3 regions of the Microtetraspora sp. AC03309 genome follow, and region 1 is predicted to be linked to each of the others. Evidence: riboswitches for the same ligand, from Rfam matches in the RefSeq annotation. Region 1 holds a riboswitch; each other region holds the start of a gene.
What was found. A riboswitch is a leader RNA that binds a small molecule or an ion and turns the genes downstream of it on or off. The one in region 1 is predicted to bind cobalamin.

Region 1 (7,237 bases):
TGGAGCACGAACACTCCCGAGGCGGGGTCGAAGGACAGCTCGTCGCCGTCGAAGGCGGCGCCGATCACTCCACGGAGAGTCAGCTCCTCCGGAGTCCCGGCGCTCAGGAGGCCGCCGGGGGCGAGCAGCCAGAGCCGGTCGGCGACCCGCAGAGCCAGCTCCAGGTCGTGCGTGGACACCACGACGGCGAGATCGTTCTCGCGGGCGAGACGCCGCAGCAGGCCCATCAGCGCCACCCGGGAGGTGACGTCCAGGAACGCGGTCGGCTCGTCCAGCAGGATCGCCGAAGGCTGCTGCGCCAGGGCGCGGGCGACCAGCACCCGCTGGCGCTCGCCGTCGGACAGCTCGGTCACCGGACGGTCGGCCAGATGGACGGCGTGGACCGCCTCCAGCGCCCAGGAGACGATCTCGCCGTCCGCCGCCGACAGCCGTCCGGTGAACCCGGTGTGCGGGTGCCGTCCCAGCCCGGCCAGTTCCCGGGCGGTCAGCAGGGCGGGCAGGTCCCGCTCGGTGAGGACGACGGCGAGCCGCCGGGCCAGCTCACTCGCCGGCACCGACTCGATCGCGGCGCCGTCGATGAGGACCCGCCCGTCCAGGACAGGCTGCAGTCCGGCCATGGTCCGCAGCAGGGTGGACTTGCCCGCACCGTTCGGGCCGATCAGCACGGTGAGCTCACCGGGTGCGGCGGTCGCGTCCAGGCCGTCCAGTACCAGACGCCCACGGTGGCCGCGCCGCGCCGGGTATCCGGCGCACACGCCGTCCAGGCGCAAACCCCGATCGTCCATGGTCACACCGCCGGTCCGGTACGGGCCGCGCGGCTGCGCAGCAGTACGGCGATCACCACGGGCGCGCCGAGGATGGTGGTCACCGCGTTGAGGGGAAGCACGACCCCGCCGCCCGGCACCTGGGCGGCCACGCAGCACAGCAGTGCCACCGCGGCGCCGAGCAGCGCCACCCCGGGCAGAAGCAGCCGATGGTCGGCGGTGCCCAGCGTCAGCCGGGCCACATGCGGTACGGCCAGGCCGAGGAAGGCGACCGGCCCGCAGTAGGCGGTCACCGCGCCGGCCAGCACGGAGGACACCAGCAGGGTGAGCGTGCGGGTCAGCCGCACCCGCACCCCCATCGTGCGGGCGTAGTTCTCGCCGAGAAGCAGCGCGTTGAGCGGCTTGACCCCGGCCAGCGCCGCCGCCAGCGCGACCAGACAGACCGGGCCGAACAGGGCGAGATCGGCCCACGTGGTCCCGGCGAAGCTGCCCAAGCCCCAGCTGATGAACTGCTGGGCGCGCTGCGGGTCGGTGTACACCAGCAGCACCGTGATGATCGAGGTGGTGGCCGAGCCGACCATCACCCCGACGATCAGCAGCGTGACCACGGACCGCACCCGCCGCGACAGAGCCAGTACGACAGCGAGCACCGCCGCCGCCCCGGCGGTGGCGGCGAGCACGACTCCGGCTCGGCCGAGCCCGGCCACGCCGGCGGTGAACGCGCCCGCCGTCCCGCCCCAGCCGATGATGATCAGTGAGACGCCCAGGCTCGCGCCTGAGCTCACCCCGAGGATGTACGGCTCGGCCAGCGGGTTGCGGAACAACGTCTGCATCTGCACCCCGGCCACGCCCAGGGCGGCTCCGGCCAGGGCCGCGGTCATCGCGCGCGGAAGCCGCACCGTCCAGATGATCTCGCGGACGGCGGGGTCGGCGGTGCCGTCGCGCAGCAGCGCGGGCAGCGCCCGGGACAGGGGGATCGCGGTGGAACCGAGCGTGACGGCCAGCGCGAACGCGACCGGCACCGCCAACGCCATGATCGAAAGGACCACCGTCCGGCGGCGAACCGCCACCGGGACGGCTGTCAGCGCCGCTGCGGTCACTTGGTCATCTTCTGGTAGAAGCTGAACTCGTGGCCGGGCGCGAGGTCAGGATGCAGGATGGCCACCAGATCGCTCAGGACCAGGTCGGGACGGGCGACGCCGCGCTCCCAGTAGTCGTTGCCACCGCCGGGGCCGAGAGTCTTGTTGGCCGACCACACCTCGCCGGTCCCGTACGCGGAGAACGTGGCGTAGCGGGCGTCGGACTTCTTCACATCGCCGAGGGTCTTCCACTCGTTGACGTTGGCGAGCCAGATCTTGGCGTCCTTGGCCTTGGCCAGCACCGCCTCCAGGTCGAGGGTGGTGCTGGCGGAACCGGAGGTGCCCGCCCAGGGATAGGTCCCGCCCGCGTCCTTGATCAGTCCGGCGACGTAGCTGCCGCCGTTGGGCATCGACCACTGGCCCTGGTACATCTGGCCGGGCAGCACGGTGACCGGCGTGGCCGCCTTCGCCTTGGCCGCCAGTGCCGTGTAGTCGGACTCGATCGTCCCGAACACCTCGTTCGCTTTGGCCTCGGTGCCGGTGAGCGCGGCCATCAGCTTGATCCACTCGGCCCGGCCGAGGGCGGTGGACTCCAGCCACTCGGCGTTGGCGACCACTTTGATCCCGGCCCGGCGCAGCAGACCGTACGCCTTGTCCTCGGTGCCTCCGGTCATCAGCACGTCCGGCCCCGCGCCGATCACCTTCTCGGTGTCGATCTCCTGGCCGGAGGCGTACTCGGTGACCGCGCCGGACTTCACCCGCTCCAGTACCTCGGGGGAGGTGATGTATCCGGCGGATGCGACGGCTTTGAGCCGGTCCAGTACGCCCAGTTCGGTGATGAACGGCAGGTGCGTGGTGGAGGCGGAGTACAGCGACTCGATGGGCGTCTCGACGGTGACCGCGCCCGCGAGGTCGCCGGTCAGCTCGGGGGCGGGCGTGCCGCAGCGCACCAGCACGTACGTCTCGGGCTTGGCGCCGGGGGACGGCTGCTTGACTGTGACGACCTGGTAGTTCTTGGCGTACGTGAGGGTGAAGTTGGCGGCGTGCGTCAGGGTCTGCTTGACCGGGAAGTAGTCCGCGTTCGCGTCGTAGGAGGTGACGCAGCGACCCTCAGCCGCCGAGGCGGCCGTCGCGGGGGACGCGGACGGTTCGGCTCCGGCGCAGGCGGAGGCGGTGAGCAGGACCGCGGGCAGGACGGCGAGCAGCGCGCCGTGGATCGGGCGGGGGATACCCATCGATGGTCTCCTGGGAACGGGCCGCGACCGCCATTCCTCGATAGCGCGACGCGGCGGGCGAGGAGCCGGATCACCAGGAGAGTCCCGCCACGGCGGCCGGTTCCACGACCGTCAGCCATGAAGCAGCCGACCGGAAAGCCGGTGACCGTACCGCGGGCAGCGAGAAGGACGTCACGCCGGTTACACGGCATGGCGGCCACCGTCCTCTCTTGGGGAGATCCGCCCCAATTTCTGTGAGGAGGCGACCGCGTGAGTCTCCTGGCTCTCGGGTCGAAGCTCGCCCCGGCCTTCCCACCCGCGTACGGGCAGTGGCGTCGTCGGGGTTCGCTCGCCGATCACAGTGGCGGGACCGCGCCGGATTCACACCGGCTTCCTCGTTCCGCCGTCGCCTTCGCGACCATGGTCGCATACGACGCATAGCTCACCAAGGACCGGGTTCGCGTAGATGGTTCCGGCTATCGCGTCTTGCTGAAGGGCTCGATCCGATCGCGGAGCTTGACCTGCGTGCCGTGGCGATCCCGCACACGACAACGCCGAAGCCGGACAGCCTCGTGGTCTTTGACAGCGTGACGACAAGCCCTATGCTGCGGTCTCGGCGTCGCGTTGTCACGGATCAGAACGCCGACCTGTCTTTCAGACGACCGGACGTCGCGGAGCGACAGGAGCGAGACCTTGCCACCAGCCGGCACCACCATCCGGATCCGGGTCCGGATGAGCGCTCGTGCCATTGATGAGCCGCACCGCGTTTCGAGCCAGCTCGAGCTGCTGTTCGATCTCACCTTCGTGGTCGCGGTCGCGGTCGTCACCGCCCAGTTCGCGCACAGCGTCGCCGGCGGTCATGGCCTCGCCGGGCTGGTCCCGTTCCTCCAGGTCTTCTTCGCGATCTGGTGGGCGTGGATGAACTTCACGTGGTTCGCTTCGTCCTACGACACCGACGATGTCGCCTATCGGCTGCTGACCATGGTGCAGATGGCGGGCGTGCTGGTGCTCGCCGCCGGGGTGCCGGCCGCGGCCGGTCACTCCGATTACGGAATCGTCACGCTGGGCTACCTCGTCATGAGGACGGCGCTCGTCGCCCAATGGCTGCGGGCCGGTTTCGAGGACCCGGCGAGCCGCCGCACCGCGCTGCGCTACGCCGCCGGCATCAGCCTCGTGCAGGTGGGCTGGCTGCTTCGCTTCGTCCTCGCGGCGACGGGAGCCCTCCCCTCATCGATCGAGCTGCCGTCCTTCGCCTGCCTGGTCGTCCTGGAACTCGCGGTGCCACGGTGGGCGGAGCGGGACAGGGCCACCAACTGGCACCCGCACCACATCGCCGAACGCTACGGTCTGTTCACGATCATTCTGCTCGGCGAGAGCGTCCTCGCCGCGAGCAGAGGGGTCGAAGCGGCGCTCGAATCGGGCAGGATCAGCGGTCCCTTCATCGTCATCGCTGTCTCCAGCCTCGTCCTGCTGTTCGCTCTTTGGTGGCTGTACTTCCTCGTACAGGCTGGTGAGGGCCTCAGTGACCGCCGTCATCGGTCCTACTTGTGGGGATACGGTCACTACGGCATCTTCGCCGCCCTTGCCGCCCTCGGCGCTGGGCTCGAGGTCGCGGTGGAGCAGAGCGGGCACGGGGTGGTGGCGGCTCCGTCGGCACTCGGGTACGCCGTCGCCATCCCGGTCTTCGCCTACCTCGCTCTCCTCTGGGCGGTACAGGTACTTGTCGTCGCAGAGCCAGTCATCAACCCTGCCGCGGTTCTGGGTGGTGCCACCGCCATCCTGCCGCTGCCGCTCATGGCGCCCCGGATCGGCGTGGCGGCCGTGGTCGCGTCGATCGCGGGCATCTGCGCCGTGCTGGTCGCTGTCACGATCCTGGGCAACGCGCGCGTTGCCGGCGGTACCCCGCGATCCGCCTCCCTCGCGGACGATCCCCAAATGTCATAAATCATGGAGCTACCCGCGTTCCTGCATTCGGGAGCGCCATGTACGGGTCGGGGAAACAGATCGCCACGTCGGCCCTCGTCATCGGCAATGGAGGGATCCGGATCACGGTCCGGTCGCCGGGCGCGGGGTCGGCGTCCTCGCGGCGGACACGCGACCGCGGGCGGACGCGCGCACCTCGCTCGCGGCGGGTGCCACCGACGCGGCGCTCGCGACGACGGATCCCGGAGGCAGCCGGCGACAGCACGCCGCGGGCACCCTCGATGAGCGCTGGCCTCTCGCCGACCCCCGGACGGTGCGAATCGTCACCGAGGGGCATCCAACTCAGTATCGAAGCAGGTCAGTGGGTACGTATGGCACTGACATCACAAGAATCCCACGGCGGTGGTCACCAGCCCGGAGGCTGCCCTGTCTTAGCCGGCGATCGGCCGGCGAAAGGCGCACCGGCGGAGCAGGAAGGCGTGCCATGAAGATCGTGGTAATCGGTGGGACCGGTCTGATCGGGTCGAAGCTGGTGGCGAAGCTGGGGGAGCACGGTCACGAGGCGGTGGCGGCGTCGCCGAGCACCGGCGTCAACACCCTCACCGGCGAAGGCCTGGCCGAGGTACTGACGGGCGCCTCAGTGGTGATCGATGTGTCGGACTCCCCGTCCTTCGAAGCCGCCGCGGTGCTGGAGTTCTTCGAGACCTCCACGCGCAATCTGCTCGCCGCGGAGAAGGCGGCCGGCGTCGGTCACCATGTGGCGCTGTCGGTGGTGGGGACCGAGCGGATGCCCGAGAACGGCTACTCCCGGGCGAAGATCGCGCAGGAGAAACTGATCGAGAAGTCGGGGATCCCGTTCTCGCTCGTGGCCGCCACCCAGTTCTTCGAGTTCACCCGGAGCATCGCCGGCGAGGCGACCGACGACGGCAAGGTCCGGATGGCGCATGTGCTCTTCCAGCCCATCGCGGGTGACGACGTCGCTCAGACGGTCGGCCGGATCTCGGTGGGAGCGCCGCTGAACGGAAGGGTCGAGGTGGCCGGGCCCGAACAGTTCAGGATGGATGATTTCTTCCGCGACGCCCTGGCCGCCTGGGGCGACCCGCGCGAGGTGGTCACCGACCCGCACGCGCGCTACTTCGGATCAGAGCTGAGCGAGCGGTCCCTGGTGCCGGGCGACGACGCGATCCTCGGTCAGACCCGCTACCGCGACTGGCCAGGCCGGACCGCGCCCAAGAAGTAGCCCAAGAAGTAACGGTGTCTCACCCGGCTCCTCAATAGCCACGAAAGGTCATCCCATGCCCGATATCGACCCGGCGCCCGCCGGACCCAAGCCGCGATCGACCGCCTGGCAGACGGCGCTCACCGTGGTGCAGGAGGCCGAGCCGCCCTTCATCCCGGAAGGAGCGCACGCGATGACGGTGGTCATCGAGTATCCGCCCGGCGACCCGGGCACGCCACCGCACCGGCACTCCGGGCCGGCGTTCGGCTTCGTGTTGGAAGGCGAGATGGTGCTGGAGCTGGAAGGCGAGCCGGAGCGGGTCGTACGCGCGGGGGAGGCGTTCTGGGAGCCGGGCGGCGACGTCATCCATTACCAGGACGGCAACAACCGGGACGATGTCCGGCTCCGATTCACGGTCACCATGTTGTGTGAGCCCGGCAAGCCGATGCTCACCCTGGTGGACGAGGAAGAGCTGGCCCGGCGCAAGGGCCGCCGCGCCCCGCGCCCGTCCTGAGCGGATGCGATGTTCGCACCATGACGACACGCGGCCCGCGTGCGACGCGGGTGCCCTCGGCGGGACAGGAGCACCGCATCGAGCCGTCGGCGGTCCCATCTGCCGCGCTCTCGCTGCTCCTCGACCTCTTCTCGCGTGTCCTCCCAGACCGTCAGATGTTCAGGTCTCGACGTTGACGCATGCGACCGTCCCTGCCGAGCTCGATGACGGTATCGACTGCGATCCGTTCGAGGAACGCGAAGTCGTGGCTGACGACGAGTAGGGCTCCGCGGTAGGCGTCGAGCGCTTCCGCGAGCTGCTCGACGCTGGCGACGTCGAGGTTGTGGGACAACCGACCTCGGGCCGTGAGTCAATGCGGCGAGAGACTCGATCCCGACGACCGGAACGCCACCTGCGCGAGGCACCGGGGTACTGCCCGAGTGCTGGGCGAAGGGTGGACGGAAACGGGCAGGATCGAGGTCGCGCGTTCGCAGGCACGAGCTCAAGACCGAGGTCGGTACGGTGCGAACGTGCCGGCGAGGTTC
Region 2 (7,237 bases), on a different contig from region 1:
TCCGCTCGAAGAAGTTGGCCAGCTCCTGCACGTCCTGGAGCTCCATGAAGGCGAACGGATTGGCGGTGCCGTACCGGAGGGGCAGGTCGAGCCGGGCCAGCCGCCGGTCGGCCACGTACTCCAGGTACTGGCGCATGCTGTCGGCGCTCATCCCGCGCAGGCCGTCACCGCACAGGTCGTAGGCGAAGGCGAGCTCGGCCGCGACCGCCTCCTCGATCATGCGGGTGACCTGGGCGCCGAGCTCGTCGTCGAAGAGGTCGGGCTCCTCGGCCCTGACCGTGTCCACGACGCTGAAGGCGAACTCCATGTGCATGGACTCGTCGCGGAACACCCAGTTCGTCCCGGTAGCCAGCCCGCCGAGCAGGCCGCGGGAGCGCAGCCAGTAGACGTAGGCGAACGCGCCGTAGAAGAACAGTCCCTCGATGCAGGCGGCGAAGCAGATCAGGTTGAGCAGGAACCTGCGCCTGTCGTCCTTGGTCTCCAGCCGGGTCAGACCGTTGATGGAGTCGATCCACCGGAAGCAGAACTCGGCCTTGTCGCGAATCGAGGGGATGTGCTCGACGGCGGCGAACGCCTTGGCCCGCTCGTCCGGGTCGGGCAGGTAGGTGTCAAGGAGCGTGAGGTAGAACTGCACGTGCACGGCCTCCTCGAACAGCTGCCTGCTGAGGTAGAGCCGCGCCTCCGGCGCGTTGATGTGCTGGTACAGGTTGAGCACGAGGTTGTTGGCCACGATGGAGTCCCCCGTGGCGAAGAACGCGACGAGCCGGTTGATCAGGTGTCGCTCCCCCGCGTCCAGCTTGACCAGGTCGGCGAGGTCGGAATGGAGGTCCACCTCCTCCACCGTCCACGTGTTCCTGATCGCCGCGCGGTACCTCTCGTAGAAGTCGGGGTAGCGCATCGGCCTGAGGGTCAGGTCCATCCCGGGGTCGAGCAACATCGTGATCACGCTTTCTGGCGTTGGTACGGCTGGGGGCGGCTGCGGTGCGGGCGCGTGCGGGGCGGCTACTGGCACGCGTCGCAGATCTCGGGGTTCTCCAGGGAGCACGCCACGGCCTCCGGATCCGGTACGGCCGGCGCCCCGGTGCCGCGCGCGGCGGGCACGCTGGGCACGGTGGACACGGTGGTCTGGCTGATCCTGGTCGCGGGGCGGGACCGCAGGTAGTAGGTGGTCTTCAGGCCGGCCCGCCAGGCGTACGCGTACATCGACGAGAGCTTGCCGATCGTCGGCGTCGCCATGAAGAGGTTGAGCGACTGCGCCTGGTCGATGTACGGCTGGCGCGCGGCGGCGAGGTCGATGAGCGCCTTCTGGGGCAGCTCCCAGGCCGTCCGGTAGAGCGTGCGCAGCTCGCCGGGGATGCCGGGGACGTCCTGGATCGAGCCGTCGGCCCGCTTGATGGCGTCCCGCATCTCCTGGGTCCACAGCCCGAGGGCCTGGAGGTCGGCGACGAGATATCGGTTGACCTGGAGGAACTCACCCGACAGGGTCTCCCGCTTGAACACGTTGGAGACCTGGGGCTCGATGCACTCGTAGCATCCGGCGATCGACGCGATGGTGGCCGTCGGCGCGATCGCGATCATCAGCGAGTTCCGCAGCCCGGTCTCGGCGATCCTCGCGCGCAGGGCCGCCCATTCCCCGCTCCGGCCGTCGCTCCCGGACTCGCCGACCGCGCCGTCGGGATAGTGGTCGGGGTGCAGCACGCCGCGGGCGGCGCGGGTGTCGTCGTAGGCCGGGTGCCGTCCGCGCTCCACCGCGAGGCCTGCGGAGGTTCCGTACGCCGCGAGGGCGATCTCCTCGGCGATCCGGGTCGACAGGGCGAGCGCCTCCGGCGAGTCGAACGGCAGCCGCAGGGCGAAGAACACGTCCGCGAGGCCCATCACGCCGAGCCCGATGGGCCGCCATCTCCGGTTGGCCGCCTCGGCTTCGGGCGTCGGGTAGAACCCGAGGTCGATGGTCCGGTCCAGGAACCGTACGGCGGTGCGGACGGTGGCGCGGAGCCGGGCCCAGTCGACGCCGCCGGCCGGGTCGGCGGGGCGGGGGGCTCCGGTGCGGGGGGCGAGATGCGCGGCGAGGTTGATCGAGCCGAGGTTGCAGACGGCGGTCTCGGTGTCGCCGGTCACCTCGAGGATCTCCGTGCAGAGGTTGGAGAGGTGGATGACGTTCTGCGGGAGGGCCGTCTGGTTCGAGGTCCGGTTGGCGGCGTCCTTGAAGGTCATCCAGCCGTTGCCGGTCTGGGCGAGGGTGCGCATCATGCGGCCGTAGAGCGTGCGGGCCGGGATCCGCCGGACCTGGCGGCCTTCGTTCTCGGCGGCGCGGTACGCGGCGTCGAACGCCTCTCCCCACAGGTCGGTCAGCTCCGGGACCTCCTTCGGGTCGAACAGCGACCACATGGCGTCCGCCTCGACCCTGCGCATGAACTCGTCCGGCACCCAGTTGGCCAGGTTGAGGTTGTGCGTGCGGCGGGCGTCCTCGCCGGTGTTGTCGCGCAGTTCCAGGAACTCCTCGATGTCCGCGTGCCAGGTCTCCAGGTAGACGCACGCCGCGCCCTTGCGCCGCCCGCCCTGGTTGACCGCCGCGACGGAGGAGTCGAGGGTGCGCAGCCACGGCACGATCCCGTTGGAGTGCCCGTTGGTGCCCCTGATCAGCGAACCCCGGGCGCGGACCCTGGTCCAGGAGACGCCGATGCCGCCCGCGTATTTGGACAGCCTGGCGACCTGGCCGTAGCGCTCGTAGATGCTCTCCAGCTCGTCACGCGGCGAGTCGAGCAGGAAGCAGGAGGAGAGCTGCGGACGGCGTGCCCCCGAGTTGAACAACGTCGGAGAGCTCGGCAGGTAGGACAGCGTCGACATGAGCCGGTAGAGCTCGGCCGCCTCGGCGACCCCCGGGAGGCCCGACCGGTACGCCAGCCCGCACGCGACACGCAGGAAGAAGTGCTGCGGGCGCTCCAGGACCTTGCGGGTGACCGGGTGGCGCAGCAGGTAGCGGTCGTAGACCGTGCGCAGCCCGAAGTACTCGAACCGCTCGTCCGCCGTGTGATCGACGATCGCGTCCAGTTCGGCGGCGTGCCGCGCGACGAACGCGGCCAGTTCGTCGTGGACCAGGCCCTCCGCGTGGGTCGCGGCCACCGACTGGGAGAAGCCCGAGGAGCCGGAGGAGGCGGGTACGCCGTGCTCCGCCGCCTCGTCGGCGATCAGCGCGGCCAGCAGCCGGGCGGCGGCCTTCGAGTTCTCCGGATCGGTGACGACCCGCGCCGCCGCCTCCTCGATCGCCGCCCACCGGGCCTCGGCCCCCGATTCCGCGATCGTGGCCAGTGTCACGTGATCTCCCCTCCCGAGTCGGAACCCCGTCAGGGCCTCGGGAGGCGGGCGTACGCGTCGGAGCGGGCATGCTCGCGCCGTGGCCGGCGCGTCGCTCGTCGGCGGGCCCTCCCTCGAGGCCCGGACACAACGCGCGCGGACGTCCGGTCCGCGCACGCGTCGCCGGCAGGTCTTCGGACTCGCGGGCGTGGCGTCGCTCGGGCCGGGTTCGGCTCTCGCGCGCCGGACCTACTGGCCGTCGCTTCCCGGGCCGGTGGACGGCCCAGTGCTCGATCTGACGGCGGTCGTTCCCGCTCACCGCTGCGGGGCAGTCCCGGACTCGCACCGGGTTCCCTCTTGCCTCACCCCGGGCGTGGGGTGAACCAGCAACGTGGAGGATCCTACATGTAGTGCCGTCGGACGCAACCACCACAACAAATTGTGTCGATCCGTGGGTGTCGTGCCCGAGTGACGTCTCTCGGCGCGTTCGCGCGAGGGCGGTTCAGAGCAGTCCGAGATCTCCGAGCACCGCTTTGGTACGGCGCGTCTCGGTGCTCAGCCACTGGCGGAAGTCGTCGCCGTCCAGGTACATCGGCACCCAGCCGTTGGCGCGGCAGGCGTCCGCCCAACCGGGCAGGTCCGCGATGGCGCGGCACAGATCGAGCAACCGCTCCCGCCCCTGGTCGCCCAGCCGGCCGGGGCCGAGGAGCCCGGTCCAGTTGGCGTACTGCATGCGCACGCCGGACTCCATCAGGGTCGGCGCGTCCACGCCGTCCAGCCGCTCCCGCGACGAGACGGCCAGCGGCCGCACCCGTCCGGCTCGGATGTGGGCCGCGAGTTCCCGCCGGCCGCCGAGCCCGGCGACGGCCCTGCCGTCGAGCGTCGCGGCGAGCACGTGGGAGAGGTCGGGGTACGCCGCGTAGTTGAGCGAGCGGGCGTCGATCCCGAGCCCCTGCGCGGTCAGACCGTAGAGCACGTGGTCGGGGCCGCCGGAGTCCCGCCCGGCGAGCCGCAGCCGGGCCGGGTCGCGGGCCAGGGCCGCGGCCAGGTCGTCGAAGGTGCGGAACCCGGAATGCGGCCCGGTGACCATCACCACCCAATCGCCGGCGAACCGGGCGAGCGGGGAGGTCCCTTCGATGAGGCCGCCGGATCCCCTCGTCGCCGCGACGGCGACGAGGGTGGAACCGGTGACCATCAGGTCGTCGGAGTCCGCCCTGGCGGCGAACCCCAGGGCGCGTGCCCCGGTGTCCGCCGATCGGGTGCGGATCTCGACCTTCCCGGCCAGTCTCTGGCGCTCGATGAGGGTCTTCAGCTCCCTGGCGAACGGGCCACCCTGGACCCCCACCTGGGCGGGGACGACCAGGGAGATCGGGGGGCCGCCCCGGGGCCGGTCCGTTCCGCATCCGGCCGACAGAGGGAGCAGGCCCACCCCCAGTGCAAGAAACGCGCGGCGCCGCAAATCGGTACCCCTCCCCCGAGAGTCTCTTGTACCGTCAGAGTACGACCCATCACGGTTAGTGATGAAATGTCGGATCTTGCGGGGCCTTCGCAGGCGGCCGGGACCCGCCGCCTTCACCACCCCTTCAACACGAGAAGCGGAAAATCTCGCAAAGAAAAGCGCCCACGGATGGAAATGGACGGCATTCTCCGAGCCATATACACCTCCCGGCGATTCAACGATTATTGACCCCGGAGATTCCACCTGACAGCGCAGTGGACGATCAGCGGACTTATCTTGACAGATAACACTTTGTATGGGTTGTCTGGTCCTATATGGCCACGCTCGGGTGCGGGGCTGTCCGGCGGTTTCTGAGGTGCCTATGGCGATTTATGAATATCTCTGTCCGGACTGCGGGCCGTTCGACGTGTTCCTTCCGATGGGGACCGCGCCGGAGACCCGTGACTGCTCCGCCTGCGAGGGGCCCGCGCGCCGCCGCTTCTCCGGGCCCCACCTGCGCAGGGTGCATCCGGTGCTGGCCGCGAGCCTGGCCCGGGAGGAGCGCAGCCGGGAGGCGCCCGAGGTCGTCCCGGCGCCGGGCGGTACGTCCGGGAGCGCGCCGGGCGGCGTGCCACGAAGGCGGGCCTCGGGACGGCCCGCGCGACCGCCGCACCCGGCGCTGGCTCGTCTGCCCCGACCCTGACCCCGGCCCCGGCCCCGACCCTGGTCCTGATTCCGATCCGGTCCGGAGCCCGCCGCGAGCCGGCCGGAGGAGGCGCGTCCACGGACGCGTTCCTCCGTCACGGCGCCAGGAGGTGCGTCCCGATGGGAGATGTCGGACTTCTCTATGTCGGCTCTTCGTCGGCGCGGCGCCGTTCATTTCGCCTTCACCCATCTGTATGTGGGCCTCACCATTCTCGGAGGGTTCGACACCACGGGAACCGGGTATTTCTCACTGTTCGTGGCCATCACGGCGCTGGGCTATTCGTACGCGAACTTCCAGATACTCGGGAACCCGCCGTTCGGCGTCATCTGGCTCTCCTGGTCGGTCCCGTGGTTCTTCTTCCTGTCGCTCGGCCTGAAAAGCGAGCGCCTCACCAGGTACCCGGCATGGGTGGCGGCGATCGAGGGGTGGGTCCCGGGCCTTCGGCGTGGTCGTGTTCGCCGCGCCGTGGCCGCTCACTGATCCGGAGCCGATCCAGAAAGAGGACGTCTCATGCCGAAAGTCGTGTTCAGCATCGACCAGTCAAAATCCATGCGCGAGCAGGCCGTACCAGGGCACAACCGCTGGCACCCCGACATCCCCGCGGTCGCCACCGTCCGGCCCGGGGACGAGTTCCGCGTCGAATGCCGGGACTGGACCGACTGCCAGGTCGGCAACAACGACTCCGCCAACGACGTGCGGGACATCGACCTGACCCAGGTGCACATGCTGAGCGGGCCCTTCGCGGTCGAGGGGGCGGAGCCCGGCGACCTCCTGGTCGTCGACATCCTCGACATCGGCCCTATCCCGTACCCCGAGCGGACCGGCGACGTCCCGGGGCAGGGCTGGGGGTACACCGGCATCTTCGCGAAGGCGAACGGCGGCGGGTTCCTGACCGACTACTATCCCGACGCGTACAAGGCGATCTGGGACTTCCACGGCATCCAGGCGACGTCCCGGCACGTGCCCGGCGTCCGGTACACCGGGATCACCCATCCCGGTCTGTTCGCCACGGCGCCGTCGGCGGAGCTGCTCACGAGCTGGAACCGGCGGGAGAAGGCGCTCATCGACACCGACGCCGGCCGGGTCCCGCCGCTGGCCAACCCGCCGGAGCCGAACAACGCGGTCACCGGCACGGCGACCGGCGACCTCGTGGAGCGCATCGCCCGTGAGGGAGCCCGCACCGTCCCGCCGCGCGAGCACGGCGGCAACCAGGACATCAAGAACTTCACGCGGGGAGCGCGGGTCTTCTTCCCCGTCTACGTCACGGGCGCCAACTTCTCGCTCGGCGACCTGCACTTCAGCCAGGGCGACGGGGAGATCACCTTCTGCGGCGCGATCGAGATGGGCGGTTTCATCGACCTGCACGTCGATCTGATCAAGGATGGCATGGCGAAGTACGGGGTCACCACCAACCCGATCTTCATGCCGGGCAACGTCGAGCCGCGGTACTCCGAGTTCCTCTCCTTCGTCGGGATCTCGGTCGACCACGACACGGACACCAACCACTACCTCGACGCGACGGTCGCCTACCGCAGGGCGTGCCTGAACGCGATCGAGTACCTGAAGACGTGGGGCTACTCCGGCGAGCAGGCGTACCTGCTCCTCGGCTCGGCGCCCATCGAGGGACGGATCAGCGGGATCGTCGACATCCCCAACGCGTGCTGCACCCTCTACCTGCCGACCGAGATCTTCGACTTCGACGTGCGGCCGAACGCCGACGGGCCGGTGAGGAAGGACCGCGGGCGGTGCGCCGTGACGTCCTGACCCCGCCGGTGACCCGCCCGCTCGCCTGACACGTA
Region 3 (7,237 bases), on a different contig from region 1:
CCGCGACGGCGGCGCTCGTCTGCTCGGCGTCGGCGAACGTACGGCTGACGCCGTCCAGCTCGACGCGGTACCCGTCCTCGGTGGCGATCACGTCCACGACCCGGCCGCGCGGCCGTCCGCACCGCCGCTCGCAGCCCGCCCAGTGCACGGGAAGCAGGTCCCCCTTACCGGTCGGTGAGCGTACGGCATCGCCTGAAAGGTCCGCACTCCCCCCGGCGCCGACGTGGGTGTGGAGGTCGGTGTGGACGTCGGCGAGCGCCTTGGCGCATCCGGGGCGGCCGGTGCAGGCGGTCAGGCCGAGCCACGGCGACGCGGGATCGCCGACCAGGCCCGCGTCCGTGAGCGATACCCGCAGCTCGCCGACCGCCGGCGGCGGCAGATCGGGTACGACGATCGCCCGCCAGGGCGTCACCCGCACCTCTCCCCCGCCGTTTCCCCCGCCGTTTCCCCCGCCGACTTCGGCCGCCCGGGCGAGCGCCTCCACCTGGGCCACCGTGAGCCGCCCGAGCGGAGCGAGGACGATGAGGGCGCACCTCCCGTCCCGCTGCGCGACCGTCCCGACCGTCCCCGTGGCCCGAGCCGCCGCCGCACCCGCCGGCCGTACGGCGGAGGCGGACAGGCGGAGACGCGGCTCCGCGCTCGCGGCGCGGGCCGCGACCCGGGCGGGGCCGTCGGCGAGCTCGGCGAGCCGCCACGCGCCCGACCCCTGTTCCGCGCGTTCGGCCAGGAACGCCTCCGCGACGGCGAGCAGGCCCGCGACCGCGGAACCGGCGGGCACGCGCAACCCGCGGTCGGCACCGGCGAGCAGCAACGCCACGTCCGGCACATCCGGCAGCAGCGTGACGTCGGCGCCGAGGACCGGCATGTCGCCGGACCCGTCGTCGAGGGCGAACAGGAACCGTCCGGGCAGGTCGGCGAGCATGGGCCGGGCGCACAGCTCGCGGTCCAGCTCGGCCACCAGAGGGCGCACGTCGAGCCTGCTCTCCGGTGCGCGACCGGCCAGGGGCGAGGCCACGATGTTGCGCACCCGCTCGTGCGTGGCCGAGGGCAGCAGGCCAGCCGCGGCCATCCGCGCGGCGAAGTCCGGCGCCCCGGAAGGCCCCTGGTCTCCGGCCCGGACTTCCCGCCCGGCGAGGCCGCGCACCTGGAGGCCGCGCACCTGGAGGTTGGCGCGGGAGGTCAGCTCGATCACGCCGGACCCGAGCTCGCGGGCGGCGGCGGCGACCACGCGGAGCTGGTACGCGGTGACCGCGCCGCCGGGGATGCGGATCCGTGCCAGGCCACCGTCGGCGGCGGCGTGCACCTGAAGGGCTCCGGGGCACGCGTCGGACCGCGACCGTCCGGAAAGGTCACCGATGAACACGCTGAGGATGGTAACGCCCCATTTCCCCGCGGGTGTCGGCCTGGCATAGTGTGATCCCAGGCGACGGCGCAGGGAGGAAGCCGGTGTGAAACCGGCGCGGTCCCGCCACTGTAACCGGGGAGCGACCCCCACCGAAGGCCACGGTCCGGCGACGGACGGGAAGGCCGGGGTGAGCATCGATCCGGGAGCCAGGAGACTCCTGCCGTCGTGACGACCACGACCCGGGGCGAGGACCCCGAGGGAGGACTTTCTCGTGCGCTCTGTGCCGTCTCCTGGCATCCTCCTGCTGTCGACCTCCGACACCGACCTGCTCAGTGCCCGGGAGGGCGGGGCGGGCTACCGGCTGGGCAACCCGGCCAGGCTCACCGTCCCGGACCTGCCCGCCCTGGTGGAGGGCGCCGACCTCGTCGTCGTACGGCTCCTCGGCGGGCGCCGGGCCTGGGAGGACGGGCTGGACGCGCTGCTCGCCGGCCCCCGGCCGGTCGTGGTGCTCGGCGGCGAGCAGGCGCCCGACGCCGAGCTGATGGAGCTGTCCACGGTGCCGGGCGGGGTGTGCGCCGAGGCGCACGCGTACCTCGCGCACGGCGGCCCGGCGAACCTGGCCCAGCTGCACGCCTTCCTCTCCGACACGGTGCTGCTCACCGGGAACGGCTTCGCTCCGCCTGAGCCGCTGCCCACGTGGGGACCCCTGGAACGCGTCGCCCGGCGCGCGGACGGACCGGTCATCGGCGTGCTCTACTACCGCGCCCACCATGTCGCCGGGAACACCGCGTTCGTCGAGACGCTGTGCCGGGCCGTCGAGGACGCGGGCGGGCAGGCGGTGCCCGTCTACTGCGGTTCGCTGCGCACCGCCGAGCCTGAGCTGCTGGGCACCCTGCGGCGCGTGGACGCCCTGGTCGTCACCGTGCTCGCGGCGGGCGGCACCCGTCCGGCGACCGCGTCGGCCGGAGGCGACGACGCGGCGTGGGACGTCGGCGCGCTCGCGGAGCTCGACGTGCCGATCCTGCAGGGACTGTGCCTGACCACGGGACGTGACGCGTGGCGCGAGGACGACGACGGCCTGTCCCCGCTCGACGCCGCGTCCCAGGTGGCGATCCCGGAGTTCGACGGGCGGATCATCACCGTGCCGTTCTCGTTCAAGGAGGTCGACGGCGACGGCCTGACCGTCTACGCGGCCGATCCCGAACGTGCGGCGCGGGTCGCCGGCATCGCGGTACGGCACGGCCTGCTGCGGCACGTCCCGGCGCCGGAGCGGCGGATCGCGGTGATGCTGTCCGCCTATCCGACGAAGCACTCGCGGATCGGCAACGCGGTCGGCCTCGACACCCCCGCCAGCGTGGTCCGGCTGCTCGCGGCCATGAAGGAGACCGGCTACGACCTCGGAGCGGGCTTCCCCGGTGCGGCGGAGCAGGACGGCGACGCGCTGATCCACGCGCTCATCGCGGCGAGCGGTCAGGACCAGGACTGGCTCACCGAGGAGCAGCTGGCGGCCAACCCGGTGCGGATCCCGGCCGCGCGGTACCGCGCCTGGTTCGAGACGCTGCCCGCGGACCTGCGCGCGGACGTCGAGGGCCACTGGGGGTCGCCGCCCGGCGAGCTGTTCGTCGACCGGTCCCGCGACCCCGCCGGGGAGATCGTGCTGGCGGCCCTGCGCGCGGGGAACCTCGTGGTGATGGTGCAGCCGCCGCGCGGGTTCGGGGAGAACCCGATCGCGATCTACCACGACCCCGACATGCCGCCGAGCCATCACTACCTGGCCGCCTACCGGTGGCTGGCCGACGAGTTCGGCGCGCACGCGATCGTGCACGTCGGAAAGCACGGCAACCTGGAGTGGCTGCCCGGCAAGTCCGCGGGGATGTCGGCGTCCTGCGGGCCCGACGCGGCACTCGGCGACCTCCCGCTGGTCTATCCGTTCCTGGTGAACGATCCGGGCGAGGGAACCCAGGCCAAGCGGCGGGCGCACGCCGTACTCGTCGATCACCTGGTGCCGCCGATGGCCCGCGCGGAGACGTACGGCGACATCGCCAGGCTGGAGCAGCTGCTGGACGAGCACGCCTCGATCGCGGCCATGGACCCGGCCAAGCTTCCCGCGATCCGAGCGCAGATCTGGACGCTGATCCAGGCCGCCCGGCTGGATCACGACCTGGGCATCGCCGACCGGCCGCACGACACCGAATTCGACGACTTCCTGCTGCACGTGGACGGCTGGTTGTGCGAGGTCAAGGACGCCCAGATCCGCGACGGCCTGCACGTGCTCGGCGTCGCCCCCGAGGGGAAGGTCCGGGTGGACCTCGTCCTGGCCATGCTGCGGGCCCGCCAGATCTGGGCCGGTCAGGAGGCGCTGCCCGGCCTGCGTGAGGCTCTCGGCCTGGCGGAGGACGGCGCCGCCTCCCGGGTGACCGTGGACGAGGCCGAGGCCCTGGCCCGCGCCCTCGTCGAGGGCATGGAGGAGCACGGCTGGGAGCCGTCCGCCGTCCGTCCCGTGACCGTCTCCGTCCTCGGCGCCTCCGAGGTCGCGGCGGGCGTGGAGCGGATCCTCGGGTTCGCGGCGGAGGAGATCGTGCCCCGGCTCGCCCGGACCACGGACGAGATCGGCGCGCTGCTCCACGCGCTCGACGGCGGCTACGTCCCGGCGGGGCCGAGCGGCTCGCCGCTGCGCGGGCTGGTCAACGTGCTGCCGACCGGGCGGAACTTCTACTCCGTCGACCCGAGGGCGGTGCCGAGCCGGCTGGCCTGGGAGACCGGGCAGGCGATGGCCGACTCGCTGCTCGACAGGTACCGGAGCGACACCGGCGAGTGGCCGCGTTCCGTCGGCCTGTCCGTCTGGGGCACCAGCGCCATGCGCACCTCGGGTGACGACGTCGCCGAGGTGCTCGCGCTCCTCGGCGTACGACCGGTCTGGGACGAGGCGTCCCGGAGGGTCGGCGGCCTCGAACCGATCCCGCTGCCCGAACTCGGCAGGCCGCGCGTCGACGTGACCGTACGCGTCAGCGGGTTCTTCAGGGACGCGTTCCCCCATGTCGTCACGATGCTGGACGACGCGGTACGACTGGTGGCGGGCCTGGACGAACCCGCCGAGGACAACTACGTACGGGCGCACGCGGAGGCCGACCGCGCGGCCCACGGCGACGAGCGGCGCGCCACGCTGCGGATCTTCGGCTCCCGGCCGGGCGCGTACGGCGCCGGTCTGCTCCCGCTCATCGACAGCCGCAACTGGCGCGACGACGCCGACCTGGCCGAGGTGTACGCCGTGTGGGGCGGCTACGCCTACGGTCGCGACCTCGACGGGGTGCCCGCCCGGCAGGACATGGAGAGCGCGTACCGGCGGATCGCGGTGGCCGCCAAGAACATCGACACCCGCGAGCACGACATCGCCGACTCCGACGACTACTTCCAGTACCACGGCGGGATGGTCGCCACCGTACGCGCCCTGACCGGCCGGGCGCCCGCCGCGTACGTGGGGGACAGCACCCGCCCGGACGCGGTCCGCACCAGGACCCTGCACGAGGAGACCGCGCGGGTCTTCCGCGCCCGGGTGGTCAATCCCAACTGGCTGGCGGCGATGCGCCGCCACGGCTACAAGGGCGCGTTCGAACTGGCCGCCACCGTGGACTACCTGTTCGGGTACGACGCGACGACCGGTGTGGTGGCCGACTGGATGTACGACCGGCTGGCCGCCGCGTACGTCCTCGACCCGGAGAACCGGGCGTTCATGACCGAGTCGAACCCGTGGGCCCTGCACGGCATCGCCGAGCGCCTGCTCGAAGCGGCCGACCGCGAGATGTGGCAGCACCCCGACCCGGAGGTCCTGGACGCGCTGCGCGAGGTCTACCTCACGGTGGAGGGCGACCTGGAGGATCGTTAGGTCCTTTCCGGGCCGCGCCGCAGAACGTCGAGGACGACGTTGACGGCAGGGCGGGAGTTCTTCCTGATGGCGGCGGTGATGTTGCGTTCGACCGGGAACTTCAGCGACCGCGTCAGCACCCGGTAGCGCCGGTCGACCGCGAGTCCGGGCAGGAGGGCGATGGAGTGTCCGGCTTCCACATGCTGCAGCGTGATCATGTAGTTGTTGAACCGGCACACCACCCGGGGCTCGAAACCCGCCTGGCGGCAGAGCCTGGTCGCGAGGTTCGACAGATAGGAGCCGGGCATGTCGAAGGCCCAGTCCTCGTCTGCGCACGCGGTGATGTCCACCGACTCCCTGGCCGCCGCGGGATGGTCGGGCGGCAGGACCAGGACGACGGGATCGGTGGCCAGGGGGATGATGTCGATGTCCGGGTCGATGGGCGACTCCACATAGTCCGTGGTCGTGATGATGATGTCCACGTCTCCGCCGCGCAGCGCGCCCATGCTCGCGTGCGGTTCGAGTTCGTGGAGTTCGACGTCGATATGCGGATGAGAGCCCGCGAGCCGGGTCACGGCCGGGACGGCGAGAGAGTGGATCGCGCTCTGGAAGGCCGCGAGCCGCACCACCCCCACCGGCTCCTGCGCCAGGCCACGCAGCTCGGCCTCGACCGCCGCCATCTGGTCGAGGATGACCCTGGCCCGCCGCGCCAGGATGAGACCGGCCGGCGTCAGCCTGACGCGGCGCCCCGTGCGTTCGAGCAGTCGCGCGCGCGTTTCGGCCTCGAGCACGGAAAGCTGCTGGGAGACGCTCGACGGGCTCGTGTTGACGGCCTGCGCCACGGCCCGGATGGTGCCCAGCGTGTCCAGCTGGCTCAGCAACCGCAACCGCCAGGGGTTCAGGGTCATGCCCGACATCCTTGTGCAGCATTGCTTCACAGTGAAGCCAGATTTGTGAGATGGACATGATGCTCGCGCGTTCATATCGTCGCCGCATGGCCAGCTCGATCAATACCCCACCGTCAAGCGCCGACGTCACCGCGAAGTTCTGGGACGACGCCGACCGGCATCTCGTCCGCTATTCCGGCGCCGGCCGGTTCACCCGCGAGATCATCGACCACGCGGCCGGGAGCTTCCTGTTCACGGAGGACGGCCGGAGGATCCTCGACTTCACGTCCGGGCAGATGAGCTCGATCCTGGGCCATTCGCATCCCGAGATCGTGGCCACGGTGAAGCGGCAGATCTCCTCACTCGACCACCTGTACAGCGGCATGCTGAGCCGACCCGTCGTCGACCTCGCCCGGAGGCTGGCCGGCACCCTGCCCGCCCCGCTGGAGAAGGCGCTGCTGCTGACGACCGGCGCCGAGTCCAACGAGGCGGCCATCCGGATGGCCAAGCTCGTCACCGGAAAGCACGAGATCGTGTCCTTCGCCCGGTCCTGGCACGGCATGACGCAGGCCGCCGCGAACGCCACCTACAGTTCCGGCCGCAAGGGATACGGCCCCACCGCTCCCGGCAACTTCGCCATCCCCACGCCCAACCCGTACCGGCCCGACTTCACGACGCCGGACGGTGAGCTGGACTGGCGGCGGCAGCTGGACTTCTCCTTCGAGCTCATCGACGCGCAGTCGACCGGGAGCCTGGCCGCCTGCATCGTCGAGCCCATCCTCAGCTCCGGCGGGATCATCGAGCCGCCCCCGGGCTATCTCGCCGCGCTCAAGGAGAAGTGCCGGGAACGCGGCATGCTGCTGATCCTCGACGAAGCGCAGACCGGCCTCTGCCGTACCGGAGACTGGTACGCCTTCGAACGCGACGGTGTCGTCCCCGACATCCTGACGCTGTCCAAGACCCTCGGCGCCGGCCTGCCGCTGGCCGCGGTGATCACGAGTGCCGAGATCGAGCGGGAGGCGCACGAGCGCGGCTTCCTCTTCTTCACCACCCACGTCTCGGACCCGCTCGTCGCCGCGGTCGGCAACACCGTGCTCGATGTGCTGGAACGTGAGCGCATGGACGCGCGCGCCGCGGAGCTCG

Region 2: linked by a shared signal. The riboswitch ahead of IMZ11_RS39345 (ribonucleoside-diphosphate reductase subunit alpha) and the one ahead of IMZ11_RS06560 (ABC transporter substrate-binding protein) in region 1 are both predicted to bind cobalamin.
Region 3: linked by a shared signal. The riboswitch ahead of cobN (cobaltochelatase subunit CobN) and the one ahead of IMZ11_RS06560 (ABC transporter substrate-binding protein) in region 1 are both predicted to bind cobalamin.

Annotation. Positions count from the first base shown of each region.
Region 1 is NZ_JADDIL010000008.1:105,612-112,848, reverse strand. Features, by position in the region: gene IMZ11_RS06570 (ATP-binding cassette domain-containing protein) at 1-785, opposite strand, end outside; gene IMZ11_RS06565 (iron ABC transporter permease) at 788-1,864, opposite strand; gene IMZ11_RS06560 (ABC transporter substrate-binding protein) at 1,861-3,078, opposite strand; cobalamin riboswitch at 3,309-3,496, opposite strand; gene IMZ11_RS06555 (low temperature requirement protein A) at 3,751-5,001, shown strand; gene IMZ11_RS06550 (SDR family oxidoreductase) at 5,465-6,220, shown strand; gene IMZ11_RS06545 (cupin domain-containing protein) at 6,276-6,713, shown strand; gene IMZ11_RS06540 (hypothetical protein) at 6,865-7,044, opposite strand; gene IMZ11_RS46110 (DUF6131 family protein) at 7,066-7,237, shown strand, end outside.
Region 2 is NZ_JADDIL010000114.1:2,752-9,988, reverse strand. Features, by position in the region: gene IMZ11_RS39350 (ribonucleotide-diphosphate reductase subunit beta) at 1-937, opposite strand, end outside; gene IMZ11_RS39345 (ribonucleoside-diphosphate reductase subunit alpha) at 1,003-3,315, opposite strand; cobalamin riboswitch at 3,462-3,697, opposite strand; gene IMZ11_RS39340 (tripartite tricarboxylate transporter substrate binding protein) at 3,797-4,723, opposite strand; gene IMZ11_RS39335 (zinc ribbon domain-containing protein) at 5,115-5,435, shown strand; gene IMZ11_RS39330 (AmiS/UreI family transporter) at 5,580-5,918, shown strand; gene fmdA (formamidase) at 5,949-7,202, shown strand.
Region 3 is NZ_JADDIL010000102.1:4,579-11,815, reverse strand. Features, by position in the region: gene IMZ11_RS38155 (precorrin-3B synthase) at 1-1,363, opposite strand, end outside; cobalamin riboswitch at 1,437-1,562, shown strand; gene cobN (cobaltochelatase subunit CobN) at 1,617-5,228, shown strand; gene IMZ11_RS38145 (LysR family transcriptional regulator) at 5,225-6,115, opposite strand; gene IMZ11_RS38140 (aspartate aminotransferase family protein) at 6,202-7,237, shown strand, end outside.